Regions from separate parts of the Virgibacillus sp. FSP13 genome, predicted to be linked through region 1. Evidence: a T-box and tRNA genes for the amino acid it is inferred to sense, from the RefSeq annotation. Region 1 holds a T-box; the other holds one or more tRNA genes.
The links. A T-box is a leader RNA that pairs with one kind of tRNA and senses whether it is charged. The one in region 1 lies ahead of serS (serine--tRNA ligase), so its partner is inferred to be a tRNA-Ser.
Positions count from the first base shown of each region.

Region 2: it has a tRNA-Ser gene. The T-box ahead of serS (serine--tRNA ligase) is inferred to sense a tRNA for this amino acid. The anticodon was not compared.

Region 1 is NZ_JBSVKG010000021.1:41,128-50,235, reverse strand. Features, by position in the region: gene ACW2QC_RS15575 (NAD(P)H-quinone oxidoreductase) at 1-187, opposite strand, end outside; gene ACW2QC_RS15570 (MATE family efflux transporter) at 370-1,719, shown strand; gene serS (serine--tRNA ligase) at 1,764-3,038, opposite strand; T-box leader at 3,090-3,302, opposite strand; gene pdxT (pyridoxal 5'-phosphate synthase glutaminase subunit PdxT) at 3,340-3,927, opposite strand; gene pdxS (pyridoxal 5'-phosphate synthase lyase subunit PdxS) at 3,943-4,827, opposite strand; gene ACW2QC_RS15550 (serine hydrolase) at 4,876-6,222, opposite strand; gene guaB (IMP dehydrogenase) at 6,959-8,428, opposite strand; gene ACW2QC_RS15540 (YaaC family protein) at 8,590-9,108, shown strand, end outside.
Region 2 is NZ_JBSVKG010000008.1:36,030-45,137, reverse strand. Features, by position in the region: gene ACW2QC_RS08990 (hypothetical protein) at 971-1,204, shown strand; tRNA gene ACW2QC_RS08985 (tRNA-Phe) at 1,311-1,386, opposite strand; tRNA gene ACW2QC_RS08980 (tRNA-Ser) at 1,446-1,538, opposite strand; tRNA gene ACW2QC_RS08975 (tRNA-Ile) at 1,551-1,627, opposite strand; tRNA gene ACW2QC_RS08970 (tRNA-His) at 1,637-1,712, opposite strand; tRNA gene ACW2QC_RS08965 (tRNA-Met) at 1,742-1,815, opposite strand; tRNA gene ACW2QC_RS08960 (tRNA-Asn) at 1,819-1,893, opposite strand; gene ACW2QC_RS08955 (Na/Pi cotransporter family protein) at 2,260-3,888, opposite strand; gene ACW2QC_RS08950 (NfeD family protein) at 4,083-4,715, opposite strand; gene ACW2QC_RS08945 (hypothetical protein) at 4,789-5,118, shown strand; gene ACW2QC_RS08940 (hypothetical protein) at 5,155-5,559, opposite strand; gene ACW2QC_RS08935 (DUF2624 family protein) at 5,709-5,993, shown strand; gene ACW2QC_RS08930 (deoxyribonuclease IV) at 6,173-7,066, opposite strand; gene ACW2QC_RS08925 (DEAD/DEAH box helicase) at 7,089-8,408, opposite strand; gene ACW2QC_RS08920 (Nif3-like dinuclear metal center hexameric protein) at 8,479-9,108, opposite strand, start outside.

The DNA.
Region 1 (9,108 bases):
TCTCAATACCTAAAATTGGATTTTGCATATATCCAGATTTACCTTCACGCGTCATGATATCAGTACGATTAACTGCAAATGCTTTTACTTGAATTAACAGTTCCCCACTACCTATTGTTGGTTTCGGAAATTCCTCAAATTGTAATTGTTCTGCGCCACCAGGGTTATTAACTGCAACTGCTTTCATTATATAGCTCCTTGTAAACTTATTTTTGTTGGAAATTAGTATATCATAATAGCGTATGTACAAAAAGAATGTCGAAATATATCGATCCGGTCAGGCAGTGTAATTTTGATTCAGTTTAATGGACTATCCATAACGGGGAGATTAAAATAGATGGTAATTTGTATTCTCAGAGGTGAACCGATATGAGCACTTTAAACCAGCGTTTAGCGACACAATCTGCAACCAAAAGTTTTTTTCAATACTTTATTCCGACACTACTTGGTATGATGCTGATGTCTGTGAATGTTGTCGTGGATGGTATATTTGTTGGAAATGGGGTTGGCCCTGTTGCTTTAGCCAGTGTGAATATTGCGGTACCCGTCTTTTCTATTATCATTTCCATTTCTTTGCTTATTGGAGTAGGTGGCGGGACACTGTACTCAATGGCAATGGGAGAGGGGAATAAAAAACATGCACAAGGACTATTTACTATTTCATTTGCCTTTCTAACACTTGTAACGATAATTATCTGCTTGATCAGTTATTTGAATATGGATGGTCTTGCTAAATTATTTGGAGCAAATAAAGAAACGCTTCCTTATACGGTTGATTACATGAGAATATTGTTGATTTTTTCATTAATTCTAGCCTGGGAAAATTTTTTCAGTATTTTTGTACGAAATGACGGTGACCCACAACTGGCCATGATTGGTTTAGTTGTTTCTGCACTACTCAATATTTTGCTAGATTATTGGATGATCTTTATCCTTAATTTGGAGGTAACGGGCGCAGCGTTGGCAACGGTGATTGCAACTTTTGCAGGTCTTATCATTTATTTGTTTCATTTCTTTAAAAAAGATTCCGGTTTGGTATTTGTTAAAGCAAAATGGAAAGTAAAAGATGTAAAGCGAATTTGCTCGATTGGTCTCCCTAGTTTTTTGTCTGAAGCAGGGACAGGTATTTTTGTAATGGGATACAATATTGCAATAGCCTATTATGCCGGTACAACTGGACTTGCTGCCTTTTCCGTTATTAATTATTTGCATACATTTATGTTTTTAGCATTTATCGGCATTGGTCAATCCATTCAACCAATGATTAGCTTCTATTATGGTGCCAAACAATTTAATTCCATTAAAGAAACCGTGAAAACTGCCGAAATATCAGGACTTTCGCTTGGTATATTATTTTTAGGCATTGGTTATTTTGGAGCTGACTTCCTTGTGTCGATTTTTGGTGTTGCATCCCCAGAAATTGCTGAACTTGCCGCCAAAGGAATCAAATTGTTTTTCCTTGGTTATCTATTCATGGGGACAAATTTCATCTACATGACCTATTATCAATCAATCGGTTATGTCCGTCCTTCTGTCGGTATTACCGTCTTCCGTGGATTTATTCTGTTAATAGGAATGCTATTAATTCTACCACTTTGGTTCGGAACTACTGGGGTTTGGCTTGCATTACCAGTAGCGGAAGGAATAGTGGCGATTACACTAATGATGTTTGCACGCAGTGGCGTCATGCGAAAGGGATTAAGCTCACGTGGGTTTTAATGTTAAATCCCAGGCTATTAGTAAGCCTGGGATTTTTATTTGGGTTAGCTAATAACGTCTTTTCCACCCATATAAGGTCGTAATACTTCTGGCACAACAACAGAGCCATCCTCTTGCTGATAATTTTCTAAAATAGCTGCAACCGTTCGACCAAGTGCTAAACCAGATCCATTTAGTGTATGAACGAATTCCGGTTTACCCTTTTCCTCACGGCGGAAGCGAATTCCTGCACGTCTCGCTTGGAAATCTTCAAAGTTTGAACAAGAAGATATTTCACGGTACGTATCCTGGCTTGGAATCCATACTTCAATATCATACTTTTTCGCCGCAGTGAATCCTAGATCACCTGTACACATGCTCATGACACGGTATGGCAAATTTAGTAATTGCAATACTTTTTCCGCGTGACCTGTTAACGTTTCTAATGTTTCATACGAGTCCTCAGGTTTCACAAAATGAACAAGCTCCACTTTATTAAATTGATGCTGTCTGATTAGTCCTCTTGTATCTCTTCCTGCAGATCCTGCCTCTGAACGGAAGCTTGCACTAAATGCGACATATTTTCTTGGCAAGTCATCGCCTTTTAAAATATCGTCACGGTGATAATTGGTTACAGGAACCTCAGCAGTTGGGACTAAGAAGTAATCCCAATCTTCAAGTTTAAAGGCATCTTCTTCAAACTTCGGCAATTGTCCTGTCCCAGTCATGCTTGTTCGGTTAACAATATACGGTGGTAACATTTCTTCATAGCCATGTTCATCAGCGTGTAGATCCATCATGAAATTCATAAGTGCACGCTCCAGACGAGCACCCAACCCTTTATAAAAGACAAACCGGCTACCCGTAACTTTTGCAGCTGCCTCAAAATCTAGGATATTTAAATCTGTCGCAATATCCCAATGCGGTTTTGTTTCAAAGCGAAATTCAGGAAGCTCTCCCCATTTGCGCGCCTCCACATTATCATCTTCATCTTCACCTACTGGCACACTTTCATGCGGAATATTCGGGATAGAAAGCATAATATAGTCTAATTTTTCCTCAATTTCCTTTAGTTCTGTATCATATGCTTTAATTTGTTCGCCAACCTCACGCATTTCTTTAATAACGGAGTCAGCATCTTTTTTCTCTTTTTTTAATACAGAAATCTGCTGAGATACTTCATTTCGCTTTGCTTTTAACTGTTCTGTTTCAGAAATCAACTTACGGCGTCTTGCATCAAGGTCCTCAAACTTTTCTAGTTCTGATAAATCTTCACCGCGATGATTTAGCTTTTCTTTTACTTCTTGAAAATTATTACGTAAATACTTCATATCAAGCATAATTGTTTTCCTCCTATTTATCAGTACATACAAAAAACTCCCATCCCTATAACTAGGGACGAGAGTTTATTCCCGCGTTGCCACCCTTATTGAAGCATACATCTTCCGGCTCACAGTGATAACGGCACTTAACCGGGTTTACCTACTATTAATTTCAATAAACCAGTTCAAGGGTGGATTCACAGTACTCTTTCATCGATTCACACCAACCATCGACTCTCTAAAGAAAGAGCTACTATTACTAATTCCTATCTATACTTTTTAGGGTGTTCATTTAATTAACATCATAGCTAATTTCCAATTAGGATGCAAGCTTTTTCTTAGATTGTTCCACCATCTCAACAAAATATTCCATAAATCGATTGTCATCGGTCAATTCAGGGTGAAAGGCAGTACATACATGATGCCCCTGTTTTACTGCTACAATTTTTTCTCCATAGCTTGCAAGAACCTCAACATCAGGGCCAACTTCTAGTACATATGGAGCGCGAATAAACACAGCATTAAAATCATCAGCAACATGTGCAATCGAAAGTTCCGCTTCAAAACTTGCAACCTGACGGCCAAATGCATTTCGGGCAACCTTCATGCCAATTAAGCCAAGATGTGCCTGATCCTGTCCATCAATCACACTTGCCATTAAAATCATGCCAGCACATGTACCGAATATCGGTTTTCTGCTGCCAAACTCCTGTATAGCAGTAAAAAAATCATAGCTATCCATCAATCGGCGCATTGTTGTGCTTTCTCCACCGGGAAGAATCAGACCATCAATTTCCTCTAGTTGTTCTCTACGCTTTATTTCAACTGCTTTTGCCCCAGACGCCTCTATGGAACGAATATGTTCACGAACTGCACCTTGTAATGCAAGTACACCAATTGTGGTCATAGCAATTCCCTCTTTCTACTCGCTGCGATCCTGCATACGATCTGCAGCTGTGAGTGTACTCATTTCAATCCCTTTCATGGCAGTACCCAAGCCTTTTGAAAGTTCACCGATTAATTGATAATCTGTATAATGTGTTGTTGCTTCAACAATTGCCTTCGCAAATTTCTCAGGGTTGTCTGATTTAAAAATACCAGAACCTACAAACACACCATCTGCACCTAATTCCATCATTAACGCAGCATCACTTGGTGTTGCAATTCCACCTGCTGCAAAGTTCACAACTGGCAAACGGCCTTCTTCACGAATTTGCAATAAAAGCTCATATGGCGCACCAATTTCTTTTGCAAATGTCATCACTTCATCTGCAGACATTGCTGAAAGCTTGCGGATTTCCGATTGTACCTGACGCATATGACGTACTGCTTCGACAATGTTTCCTGTACCAGGTTCTCCCTTTGTCCGAAGCATAGATGCACCTTCACCGATACGACGTGCAGCTTCACCTAAATTACGACAACCGCAAACAAATGGCACCGTATAATCTGACTTTCTCAGATGGAAAACTTCATCTGCCGGCGTTAGAACTTCACTCTCATCAATATAATCAACGCCCATTGCTTCTAAAACGCGTGCTTCAACAATATGACCAATACGTGCTTTTGCCATAACTGGAATGGATACTGCATTTAATACTTCTTCCGTAATGGTCGGGTCTGCCATTCGAGCTACACCACCTGCAGCACGAATGTCGGATGGAACACGTTCTAATGCCATTACAGCAACGGCCCCTGCTTGTTCTGCAATTTTTGCCTGTTCAGCGTTAACAACATCCATGATAACGCCGCCTTTTTGCATTTCTGCCATTCCACGTTTCACTCGATCTGTACCAGTATTTCCCATGTTGTTTCCCCCTGTAATAAAACTTTTCTAACTATTTCATTTTACTACTTAAAACCAACCTTTTACAGTATCAACAATCGTTGAGAATAAATTACTGAAAAAGCTACCGATTGCTCCTAGCAAAAGCATAAACCAGTTATCTTTTTCAACATCCTCTGTTGTTACAATATCAACGGTATCATTGGACTTTGCACCATCAATATAACCATAATCATTTTCCCCGCCAAATGTAACTTCAGCCGTACCTATTTTCTCGCCTTTTTTAATTGGTGCCTTTAGTTCACCATCTTTATTCAATTTATCTTTATCAATTTTATACGTAATGTTATATTTCTTTTCCTGTCCTTTTTTCACAGGTGCTTTGATTGCCTTATTTGTTGCAATCTCTACCTTATCTTCTTTACCTTTTGCTACTGGAAGTGTCTCTTTGTCTTTTAATTGGTATCCTTTAGCAAACAATTCTTTTGTTTGGAAATTGGAGAAACCATAATCAAGTAATTTTGCTGTCTCTTTAAAACGAGCTTCATCACTTTTTGTCTTCATAACAACAGAAATCAAGCGCTGTCCATCACGTTCTGCCGTACCTGTAAAACAATATCCAGCAGCATCGGTATATCCGGTTTTTAAACCATCTACACCTTCATAATAAAATTGTGTTAAAGAACTAGCAGCTTTTTTATCATGTGGCAGCATCCAGTTCCAATTACGAATAGTTTGATCTTCAAATTTTGCCTCAGGGATACTGGAAATCTCTAATGCTTCCGGATAATCCTTAATTAGGTTATATGCAAGTAATGCTGCTGATCTGGCTGATAATAAATTGTTAGCATCAGCTTCTGTTCCTTCTGGATAATTTTCGCCAAGGTCCGAATTTGATAATCCAGTTGCATTAACAAACTTATAATCAGGAAGTCCCATTTCCTCCGCCTTTTTATTCATTAACTTAACAAATTCACCTTCAGAACCTGCAACTAGTTCCGCAAGAGCGATTGTCGTACCATTGTCAGAGTTAATTGCCATTGCTTCATAAAGCTGACGTACAGTATAATCTTGATCCTGCGTTAATCCTACACCTGAAAATGTAGAGTCTGCTGATATACTGTATGGATAGTCACTAATCTGTGTTGTTGTGTCCCAGCTGACTTGACCTTTTTCGATAGCTTCCCATACTAGGTATTCGGTCATCATTTTGGTCATACTAGCTGGAGGGAGTGCAAAGTCTGCATTTTTTTCATATAAAACTTTACCTGTGTCTGCATCAACTAAAATGGTTGATTCAGCTTCAATATCTACTGTTTCTGCAGCATTTACTGAAAACGGTTGTAAACTTAACGATGCCATTACTACAAGCATGACCAGTAATAGTGACATTTTTCTTTTTAATTTGTGTTTCAACTTTCTCTACCTCCACCGATAAATAGTATGCATCTTTGTTATTTTACCACAAGAATCGACAAAAAAATAGACAGGGAATAGTCCCTATCTATTTAAAACTTATATAGGAAAACACTACTACATTATATATATGATAACTTTCATCAAGGCTGTTTTCTAATAGATTGTGTTTTTTGACACAAAGGATGTAAACTGCGACATAACTTTAGTGTGACTTCCTCTCATCCCTATATAAGATGAGTGCTAATCCAGCGCTGCGGAAAAATACTCGCTTTCCATGGGGAACGCTTCAGCCTCCTCGGAAGAAAACCACTTCCTGCGGGGTCTTCAGACTGTTCCTTTTCCCATTGGAGTCTCGCATTTTCCCGCAGCTTAGAATAGCTTTCTGTTCAAGGGAGTAAAAATCCGTGTAACATAGATTCCATGGTTTTCCCCTTTCAATAATTAGAACACTACTACCAGCGTAGGCAGAATACGTAGACTCCTGCGGGAACAGCACGTGTCTGAAGACCCCGCAGCGGCGGTTTTTCCGCGAGGAGGCTGAAGCCGTGCCCGCGGAAAGCGAAGTATTCTGCTGGAGCGGAATCCAAGCACTCTATCATCATTAGAGCCAGAGAAAACATAACGAAAGAGAATTTCCACTGTGTCGCGTTTCTAAAAAGCAACTAAATTTACGAAAAGGGCCTTAAAAAAGATGTCCGTATAAGATACCTAACAATCCCACTTACTTTTAAAGTTATACTGAATAATTAGGTGCTTCTTTCGTAATTTGAACGTCGTGTGGATGGCTTTCGCGTAAGCCTGCATTGGTGATCCGAATAAAGCGTGCTTCTTCTCGCAAAGCGTTAATGGTTGGGGTACCACAATATCCCATACCTGCACGTAATCCACCTAATAATTGGTGGAAGGTATCTGCAAGTGGTCCTTTATATGCTACCCGACCTTCGATACCCTCTGGGACAAGCTTTTTCGTTTCCTCAGATTCCTGAAAATAGCGATCTTTTGACCCTGCCTTCATCGCACCGACAGAACCCATACCACGATAAACTTTATAACGTCTACCTTGGAAGATTTCCGTTTCTCCTGGGCTTTCAGAAACACCAGCAAACATACTACCAAGCATGACAGCATGTGCGCCTGCAGCAAGTGCTTTGACGATATCACCAGAATACTTAATACCACCATCCGCAATAACTGCTACACCATAATCTTGTGCTGCAGTCGCACAATCATTAACTGCAGTGATTTGTGGTACACCGACACCAGCAACGACCCTTGTTGTACAAATTGATCCTGGACCAATCCCAACTTTAACGATTGTTGCACCTGCTTCAATTAATTCCTTTGTTGCTTCAGGTGTAGCCACATTTCCAGCAATAATATCTAAGTCAGGATAAGCTTGTCTAACTGCACGAACTTGATCCAATACCCCTTTTGAATGACCGTGTGCCGTATCAATAACAATCACATCAACGCCAGCTTCAACAAGTTTTTCAATTCGCTTCATTCCATCTGCTGTCACCCCGACAGCTGCGCCAACCAGTAACCTCCCTTGCTTGTCTTTTGCAGCGTTTGGGAATTCGATTACTTTTTCAATATCTTTAATTGTGATCAGGCCTTTTAAAACACCATTTTCATTAATTAAAGGTAGTTTTTCTATTTTATGGCTTTGCAGCAATTTTTCTGCCTCTTCAAGTGTTGTGCCAACAGGTGCTGTTATCAGATTTTCACTTGTCATCACATCATTGATCAATGTTGAATAATCCTGAATAAAGCGTAAGTCACGATTCGTCAAAATACCAATTAATTTCCGGTCATTTTCATTATTGACGACTGGTACACCAGAAATGCGGAATTTTCCCATCAGATGTTCTGCATCATAAACTTGATGTTCTGGGGTTAAAAAGAATGGATCTGTAATAACGCCACTTTCCGAACGTTTGACGCGATCAACCTGCTCAGCTTGGGCTTCAATCGACATATTTTTATGAATAACTCCTAATCCACCTTGACGTGCCATTGCGATCGCCATTGTAGACTCTGTAACTGTATCCATGCCAGCACTAATAATTGGTGCTTTAAGCTTTAGGTTAGGTGACAGCTCGGTTTCCAATTTGACATCTCTAGGTAACACTTCCGACTTGGCCGGGACCAATAACACATCATCAAACGTTAACCCTTCCTTAGAAAATTTATCTTCTCGCATGGTCATCCTCCTTTAATGGATATATCAGTGTAAATTTTTAATCAACTGGATAAACTATTATTGTTATTTACAATACGATATCCAAAACACTTTTTCAACAAAAGATTAAGTTTGTAAAAAAAGAAAATGGATTCAAAATCTTTTAATAGTTGGGGTATATTATGCTGAATTATGATACAACATTATTCTACACTCATTTACAATCACAGGAGACTGCGCGACAGTATTTGCAACAATGCTATAAAAAACTAAACGGTGTCGATGCAGAGGCAAAAAGTTATGAGAACTGTAATGCGTTTATGTATTACCTTGACCATGGAAGACAGTTCTTATCCGCTGGTGTAAAATCACCTGAATTAATGCAGCCAATTTTGCTTTTTTACGGCGCAACCCACTTATTGAAAGCATGTATATTAACAAAACGGCCCAACTACCCTGAATCAACCTCTATCCTGGCACACGGAGTTTCCACAAGAAAGCGAAAAAAGAAGCAATACACCTTTATCCGCGATGAGGTGAAAATTCAGCACAATGGATTGTTTTCTTATGCTGCTCAACATGTATACAACATAAGGAATTTTCCATTTGAAAAGATTAACATGGAGGATTTATTCTCGTTAATTCCAGAAATGAATGATTTATTTTTGTTGTCGGGTGAAGAAAAGTTAGTAGCGATTGGT
Region 2 (9,108 bases), on a different contig from region 1:
AATCGTGATAATCAACTTGATCACATATTAAATAATACCCGATTGAAAAAAAATAAAACATCCGAATGAAAAACTTTGATCTCCTTGTTGCTTCGATCATTGGAAAACCTATGTATATTTTAACTCAACTTTCGCACCAATAAAATAATATCAAACAGTTAGCTGGGGCAAACTTGGAACGTTTCTAATAATTGCCTTGATAACCTTGGTAAACATAAAGACTGTTTTCTAAAAGATTGGGACTGCGATTATTCGCCCCTTTGAAAGCATTTGTTGTTTTATATAAAAAATGCGAGGTAACTAAGAAATTGCTCCCTCGCCGTTCCGGAAATACACTGGTATTGCATTTACTACCATTGACTGTAGTAGTACGTGTCCTACCAAGCCACATTCTATCGCTTCACTAGTCCGGGTGAGTGGAGGGTGGTGACTCCTCGAAAAAGAAAAGCACTTTTTCTTCGTGCGATGTATCGCTGACGAAGCCTTCCTTGTCCTGCGGGAACAGCACGTGTCCGAAGACCCCGGAGTGGTTTTCTCGAGGCAGGTTAAATACGCGACGTCCTGTCGCAACACCTGCACTAGCACGTCCTGTGCGTCGAAGGCTGAGGCCGTGCCCGCGGAAAGCATCCACCCGGAACGATCCCGGACGGCAGGAAATGCGCGTACTTATAGAAAAAGAGCCCAGCAGTCGCAGTTTGTTTAAATGCGATTGATCCAAAGTCAACTTAAGCAGTGAATCTTCATCCTTCCTCATTTTATCAAGGCCTATTTGTCCATTTGAAGCTGCAAAAGTTGAGTTTTAACTAATAAAAGCGATTATTGGTTCTTTTAACCAGTTTATCCTATAATGGAATGATAATGAATGCAAAACAAAAACCTGCTAAGATGGTCTACTATAGCATGGAAATTGAATAGGAAAAAGCCTTAGACCAACTTTTTCCCTATAAATATATAAAGAGGAGTTTTTACCGTGTTAATAAAAAATGCTGGTACGCTCAGCCAGAAATATTTCCAATCCTACTTTCAATTAACGATGAATTCTCAACATTGTAATGCTGACCAAGCTAAGAAAATTATCTTTGACCGTTTTTTTGATGGTAATACAAAAAAACTTGGTGTCACTTCATACCAAAATTTCATAAATGCGTATAAACAGAGTAAAAAACCACACCTAGAATTTCGGATGAATAATCATAACATTTGAGTGTTAAGTTGTTGTATTTTAAGCAGAGAATATAACTATTTGCTAAAATTTATAAATAAAAAAACAAGCATCAAGTAGCTTGTTAGTAATATTATTAATTATAAAATGGTGGCTCCGGACGGAATCGAACCGCCGACACACGGATTTTCAGTCCGTTGCTCTACCGACTGAGCTACAAAGCCATATGATTTTTTAAATATTATATTATCCTCGTATTTCATCTCTGGCATTAAAATATGTATGGAGGAGGTAGAGGGATTCGAACCCCCGCGCGGTTTGACCCGCCTGTCGGTTTTCAAGACCGATCCCTTCAGCCAGACTTGGGTATACCTCCGTAAGCTTTTTATGGTGGACCCTGCAGGATTCGAACCTGCGACCGATCGGTTATGAGCCGATAGCTCTAACCAACTGAGCTAAGGGTCCTAAAATTTATGGGGCGACCGGTGGGGATCGAACCCACGGATGCCGGAGCCACAATCCGGTGCGTTAACCACTTCGCCACGACCGCCATTTAGGCTTTTTGTTTTATAACTATAGTAGCGGCGGAGGGGATCGAACCCCCGACCTCACGGGTATGAACCGTACGCTCTCGCCAGCTGAGCTACACCGCCATATGGCTCCACAGGTAGGATTCGAACCTACGACCGATCGGTTAACAGCCGATAGCTCTACCACTGAGCTACTGTGGAATTATCTAATATAGTATTTCATTGTAGAACAATCCAACAAGGATGTGTTCGTCATGTTGCAAGTTTCATCAGGAGGTAAACACTCCCTCGCATGACCTACTTTGAAGTAATTCAAGGATGTTACGGTCAAGCTACTGTGGAATTATCTAACAAATCCCTGTCGTTTTTTATCAGCGACGAATAATAATTTACCATATCCGACAGAATCTGTCAATCATTCGATCAAAACTTTTTTCAAAATATCTTATGTAACTCGTTGTTACTTTTAACGGAAACAACAATAAATACTATAGCATTTTCATTTATAGTTTTCAATACAAATCTTAAAAATTTTTATTTGGCAGGGATATTCCCTGCCAAACTTCGCTACGATTCACCAAGAACCTCTTCCGCAATATTCACAGCATGATCGCCGATTCGTTCTAAATTACTAATAATATCAACAAACACAATACCTGCCGATCCATTACACAAACCTTCATTCATGCGAATAATGTGCTTTTTGCGATACTTTCGTTCCATTTTATCGATTTGATCTTCTTTTTGCGCAACAGCTAACGCTTCTTGCCGATCCATTTGATCAAGTGCTTTAACAGCTTGCTTAACCGTTAAAATCGTTAAATCAAACATATTGTTCAGATCTTCTTTGGCTTGATCCGTTAACTCGACTTTATTTGAAATCTTATAATCAATTAATTCTATAATATTCTCGAAATGATCGCCAATCCGTTCAATATCACGTACTGAATCCATTAATGCAGTATGCTTGGCACTTTCTAGTTCTGATAACGAACCAGATGATACTTCCACAAGATAATCGGTAATTTTGCGATCCAAATTATTCAATGCACCTTCCACTTGCATCGCCATTTCCGAATGTTTTTGCTGTTGTGTAAACAAGTACTGATTCGTTTCTTCTAACCCGATACAAGCATACTCTCCCATGCGAATAACCTCTGCCTTTGCCTGTTCAAGCGCGAGTGCAGATGATTGCTGAATAAATATAGGATCTAAGTGCTTTGGTTTATATTCAATTGTAACGTCCTCACCAGGAATTATTTTCGTCACAATCCACGCTAATCCAGCAATAAATGGAAATTGAAGTACCGTATTGGCAATGTTAAAACTACCATGTGCGAAAGCTAATGTCATTTCCGGATTCAAATGAAACTGTCCTTGTAAATAATAAACAAAGTGAGTAAATAAATCCAATCCAACAATAAATATTGCTGCACCTACTAAATTAAAAATCACGTGTGTAAAAGCTGCACGTTTAGCCGCGACACTTGCACCAATCGATGCTAATATCGCTGTAATTGTTGTTCCAATATTGTCACCAAAAAGGACAGGTATTGCTGCTTGTAAATCGATTGCTCCTTCTGAAAACAATCCCTGCAAAATTCCAATCGTCGCACTCGAACTCTGAACGATAACCGTAAACAATGTTCCAATAATGACGCCAAGTACTGGATTTGAACTCATTTCTACCGTCAGTTCATGAAATGACTCCAGTCCTCTCAATGGTGACATACCACTGCTCATCAATTCGAGTCCAAAAAATAAAGCGCCAAAGCCAAAGATAGTTTGTCCGATCGAATTAACTTTCTGATTTTTGAAGAAGAATAAGAGGAAACATCCAACTGCAATAATTGGTAATGCATATTCACCTAAATCAATACCGATAATAAATGCTGTAACAGTTGTTCCAATATTTGCACCCATAATGACACCGATAGCTTGTCTCAGTGTCATAAAACCTGCATTTACAAGCCCAACGGTTAGTACGGTTGTGCCTGAACTACTTTGAATAAGTATCGTTACAATCATACCCGCAAGTACACCTAGAAAAGGATTACTTGTCGTTTTATCAAGAATATCTCGCAACCGTTCACCCGCAGTTTTTTGTAATCCTTCTCCCATAAATTTTATTCCGAGCAGGAAAATACCCAAACCGCCAAAAAACTCAAAAAGAAGTGTTTGTAAATCGATACCCAATGGTTTTACCGCCCCTTCACATTGTTGAATTATGTCATACCTTTTTCATTATTAGCCACGCCCTCACGTTTTGTAAATACTTATTCTACATTCTTAACAATAAATTTACATTCTATTTTCTACAATGGCACTTCCCAAGAGAGCGTAAAAAAAATAATTCTCTTGAATCTTGATGATTCAAAGAGAATTATCATTTAGTTCGTTATTATTTCGACTAGTATTCGTGTGCCATCTACTTCTACAACACGCACGGTACTGCCTCTAGGAATCCATTGTCCATTAGATATTGCACTATAGTTCTTGTTGTTAATCCGTACCGTCCCAACTGGGCGCAAATCGTTTAACGTTATCCCTTGTTGGTTTAGTAAATTTTCATATTCCTCATTCATCGTGTTATAGCCAGCTTCCTTTGTTAACCGGTCCCTCAATGTGATTTTTGTCCACATGTCACGATGTTTAAACACCTTTAGAAATAGCAGAGAAGAAAACCCACCCACAAGAACACCGATTACAGCATACAAACCGACAGATAAACTTGGTGCCGCCAACGCGACAGATGTTAACATGCTCGCAAGTCCTAACGTAGCAAGTGTACCATCATTTAATAACTTCCCATCAATGATGATAAGTAATAATCCGATAAAATAAATAATAAGCATAATAATAAACAAGCTTGTGTCCAAATAGGCCGAAAAATAAACAACGATAAATCCAATTCCAAGTATCCCAAAGAAACCACGCATGTTAACCAAAATTTCACCAATCAAAAATAAAGTTCCTAGTCCAGTTATAACAAATCCAATCCAATCGGAAGAAAAAATATCCATAAATCCCCCTCCTCCCTATTACTTTTATATACGTTTTATGCTCGCTGTTTGTTTCACAAAAGGAGAAATGAATATGAACTTTTTTAAAAAAAGCGGAATTTATTTATTCATTATATTAATAATAGTGAGTATTTATACTGATTTGACTAATGGTTCACTACTACCGTCAAACAACAATACCATACCAGAAAAACAAACAGAATCAACTAACACTAGGAAATTTGAGATCATGAAGGTAAAAGTGCGGGCAGGTGATACCGTACTATCGATTGTCGAAGAAATTAACGATTCACTTCCGGCGTTTGATATTAACCAGATCTTTGAAGATTTCCAATTAATTAATCATACAGACCCACATAAACTGATTATTGGAGGTTATTACTATTTCCCTATATATCCATAAAAAAGAGACTGACAACTCATTGCCAGCCTCTTTTTGTTATACAAATGGTAATATAAACAGTGAAATGATAATCGAAACAGCACCAGCGATTATAGCTGTATTTCCTAACGTATTTGCACCGCGACTTCTTGCGATAAAGCCGACAATGATCCCTGCTCCACCAAGAATTATTGGTAGCCAAAAGAAGGATACAACCGATAATGCCAACGCGATCCAGCCATACATACTGTTTACATTGGTATCATCATCGTCTTCTATTCTTGATGGTGTATCAAGATCATCTGCTGTCATTTCAGCTGCTGTTTCCTCATCGTTTTTTCTTGTAGGGTTAAATGACGATGGATCTTGACCCGTTAAATTTGTACCCACCAAATCATTATCATCTTGTCGTTCTCCAAGGTCTTCTGAAGATTTATTCGAGTAACGCTCAAAGTCATCCATAAACAATACCTCTCTTTCTTGTATTGAGGTGCATCTATAGTTTATGGATTCTGCCTAAATCTAATGGTGTTACTTTATGGAAAAGCAAGTCACTTTTTCTGAGCTGGTTCATATCATAAATAAGCAATAAATTTTAAGGAGGCATGATCATGTCCAGATTTATCAAAGATCTGATAGCCAATAAAATAACTCAATTATCCCCAGAAGAATTATTGCATTATAGTCAACAATATGGTTTTTCAATTACCAATACACAAGCTAAAGCAATTACAACATATCTAAAAACGCACACCATTGACCCGTTTCATGCTGACGGGAGAGCCAAAATGCTTCAAGAATTAGCACGTATAACCGATCTAAAGACTGCCAAGAAAGCTCAGAAATTATTTAATGAAATAATCAAGTCGCATGGTTTGGAGTCATTATTTTATTAATGCCAAAAGGAATAGCGTTTACCAGCACTATTCCTTTCATATTATAGAGGATGTTCAAAAAGTCCGGTGAAAATGACACATCGAATTTCTTCGTTGGCTTGTTTTTCCGTTCCGGTACTCAAAACTACACCGCCTCGAACTTCTCGGTCCTTTTCATCCTCCTTTTTGAACACGCACTTTTATTGATTTCTAATTTTTTCTTTTAGATTTTCATCAAATTTTTCCGCTTTTATCATCTCAATTTCAAATTTATATGGCGGTTTTTTATTTTTCTTATCTTCCCCAACGTATGGCGTCTCCAATATTTTCGGTAGATCCGTTAACTGTGGATGATGAATCACATAGCGAAGTGCCTCAAATCCAATATGGCCAAATCCTATGTTTTCATGACGGTCCTTATGTGCTCCAATTTCATTTTTACTATCATTCACATGTATAACCTTCAGACGATCTAAACCAATAATTTTATCAAAATCATTTAATACACCATCAAAATCATTGACAATATCATAGCCCGCATCATGGATATGGCACGTATCTAAACAAACAGATAATTTCTCATTATGTGTGACCCCATCAAAGATTTTTGCTAACTCATCAAACGTACGACCGATTTCCGTGCCTTTTCCTGCCATCGTTTCCAGCGCTATTTGGACATGTTGTTCCTTATCAAGTACCTCATTTAAGCCTTCAATTATTTTTTCAATTCCAGCTTCTGCACCCGCACCTACATGGGCACCAGGGTGAAGAACAATTTGCTTAGCCCCAATCGCCTCTGTACGTGCGATTTCACTTCGCAAAAAGTTAACACCTAATTCAAATGTTGCTGGTTTTGTCGTATTGCCTATATTGATAATATAGGGGGCGTGCACAATCAGATCGACAATTCCATTTTCTTTCATATGAGCTATTCCTGCTTCAATATTAAGCTCCTCAATCGGTTTTCTTCTCGTGTTTTGTGGAGCACCGGTATAAATCATGAAGGCATTTTCTCCATATGAAACTGCTTCTTCACTCGAACCTAATAACATTTTTTTCCCGCTCATTGAAACATGTGAACCTATTTTTAACACGTGACACCTCTCCTGCCCTGAATTATTTTTTACGTTTTGTATGTTGGTTTTTGGTTAACTGGCGTTTAATCTGTTGTTGTTGCTTTTTCATTTTTTTCTTATAACCTGGTTTTACTTTTTTCGTTTTTCGTACCTTTTTCCAGGCTTCCTTTTCAGCGTTTGTTTCGGTTTTTGTACGAAGATTGCGTTCATTCCACGCCTTCACTTCTTGCCAGTCACCATTTTTTATCGTGTAAAATGTAAATGCAAGTCCTTTGTATTCTAATTTTTCAATCAGCTTAAGATCCTGGTCGTCATATAAGCTAATCGCGGTACCTTCCATTCCTGCTCTAGCTGTCCGTCCAACACGATGGATATAAAAATCTTCCTCTTTGGGCAACTGTGCGTTAATCACATGACTAACACCTTTAATATCAATCCCTCTTGAAGCTAAGTCGGTTGCCACAATATATTGATACCGGAGATTTTGAATATCCTTTAACACCCGTTTCCGTTCTCGTGGCGACAATCCCCCATGAATTAATCCCACATCCAATCCTTTTTGTTGCAAGGACGCCGATAGTTCATTCGCTAATTCTTTGCCGTTCGTAAAAATAATAGCTAAAAACGGTTGGATTGTTTTGGTTATATCAAAAATAATCTCAGCTGCAGTCCGGTGTTTCAATGGAATTAGCCGGTGTTCCATTGTTTCTGGTGATAACCCGTCATCTATTTTCACATGTAATGGATTTTCCAAATACTTTTTGAAAAAATGTTCCAACCGCTGTGGGATCGTTGCCGAGAATACTAGTAATTGGATATCTTGTTTACAGCGTACCAATAATTGATCGACATCATGAATAAATCCTAAATCCAACATCAGATCCGCTTCATCAATGACAAAGGAATTGGCCGAATAAAGTGAAATGGCGTCTTCCTTTACCAAATCCAAAATTCTTCCAGGTGTACCAACAACAATATGGGGAGGTTGCTTCAACTTCTCCATCATTTTTTGTTTATCTGTACCACCAACTAATAACTTTGCGAACCATTGATTGTCTTTATCGGCATAATGGATTATTTTTTTTACCTCTTCATGTATTTGCATAGCAAGTTCTCTTGTCGGTGCGGTAATGACAAATTGCACTTCACGTTTATTTACATCAATTTGGTTAAATAACGGTAATAAATAGGCATGTGTTTTGCCTGAACCTGTATGTGACTGTCCGATGACACTTTTTCCGTTTAAGGCAGCCGGTATCACCTGTTGTTGAATTTCTGTCGGTTGATAAAATTGTAGACGTTCTACTACTTCAAGTAAAACAGGATGGAATGCAAACTTACTAAAATGATTATTTTCCATAAATGTACTCCTTCTTCAATTAACGATCTAATGTTTAAGATAGACTTTATCTCTATTATAGAGTACTTTCTTAAATAAAGCGAAATGGTTCAGTATTTGCTTTTGACGTAATAACCTTGATACTTTGTTGGTTAAGTTGTTGTTCTAAATGGTGCTTAACACTTTGTTTCATCACTTTTTCAATATGATGTCCAGGATCAATAACAGAAAGTCCCATTTGCCAAGCATCCTGTGCTGCATGAAATGTCATATCGCCTGTTATATAAGCATCTGCACCTTTGGCTTTAGCAGCATGAATATATTTTTCACCACTTCCACCTAAGACCGCAACTTTGCTAATTGTCGATGTTAAATCGCCAGTTACCCGCAAATCAGGTACATCCAATACTGTTTTTAGGTGTTCGCATAATTCAGTTAAACCCATGCTTTTCGTTAACCAGCCGATTCGACCAATTCCATAAGTTTCTCCTTTGTTTTCCAATGGATAAATGTCATAGGCTGGTTCTTCATACGGATGCGCGTGAAGGACAGCTTTTACAACGTTATCTATTCTTTGTTCTGGTACTATTGTTTCAATTTTTATTTCATCAACTTTCGCGATTTCATTTTTCGTACCAATAAAGGGGGTTGTCCCTTCCAGTGGTTTAAATGTGCCCTGGCCTTCTGTTTGGAATGTACAATGACTATAATTACCAATATG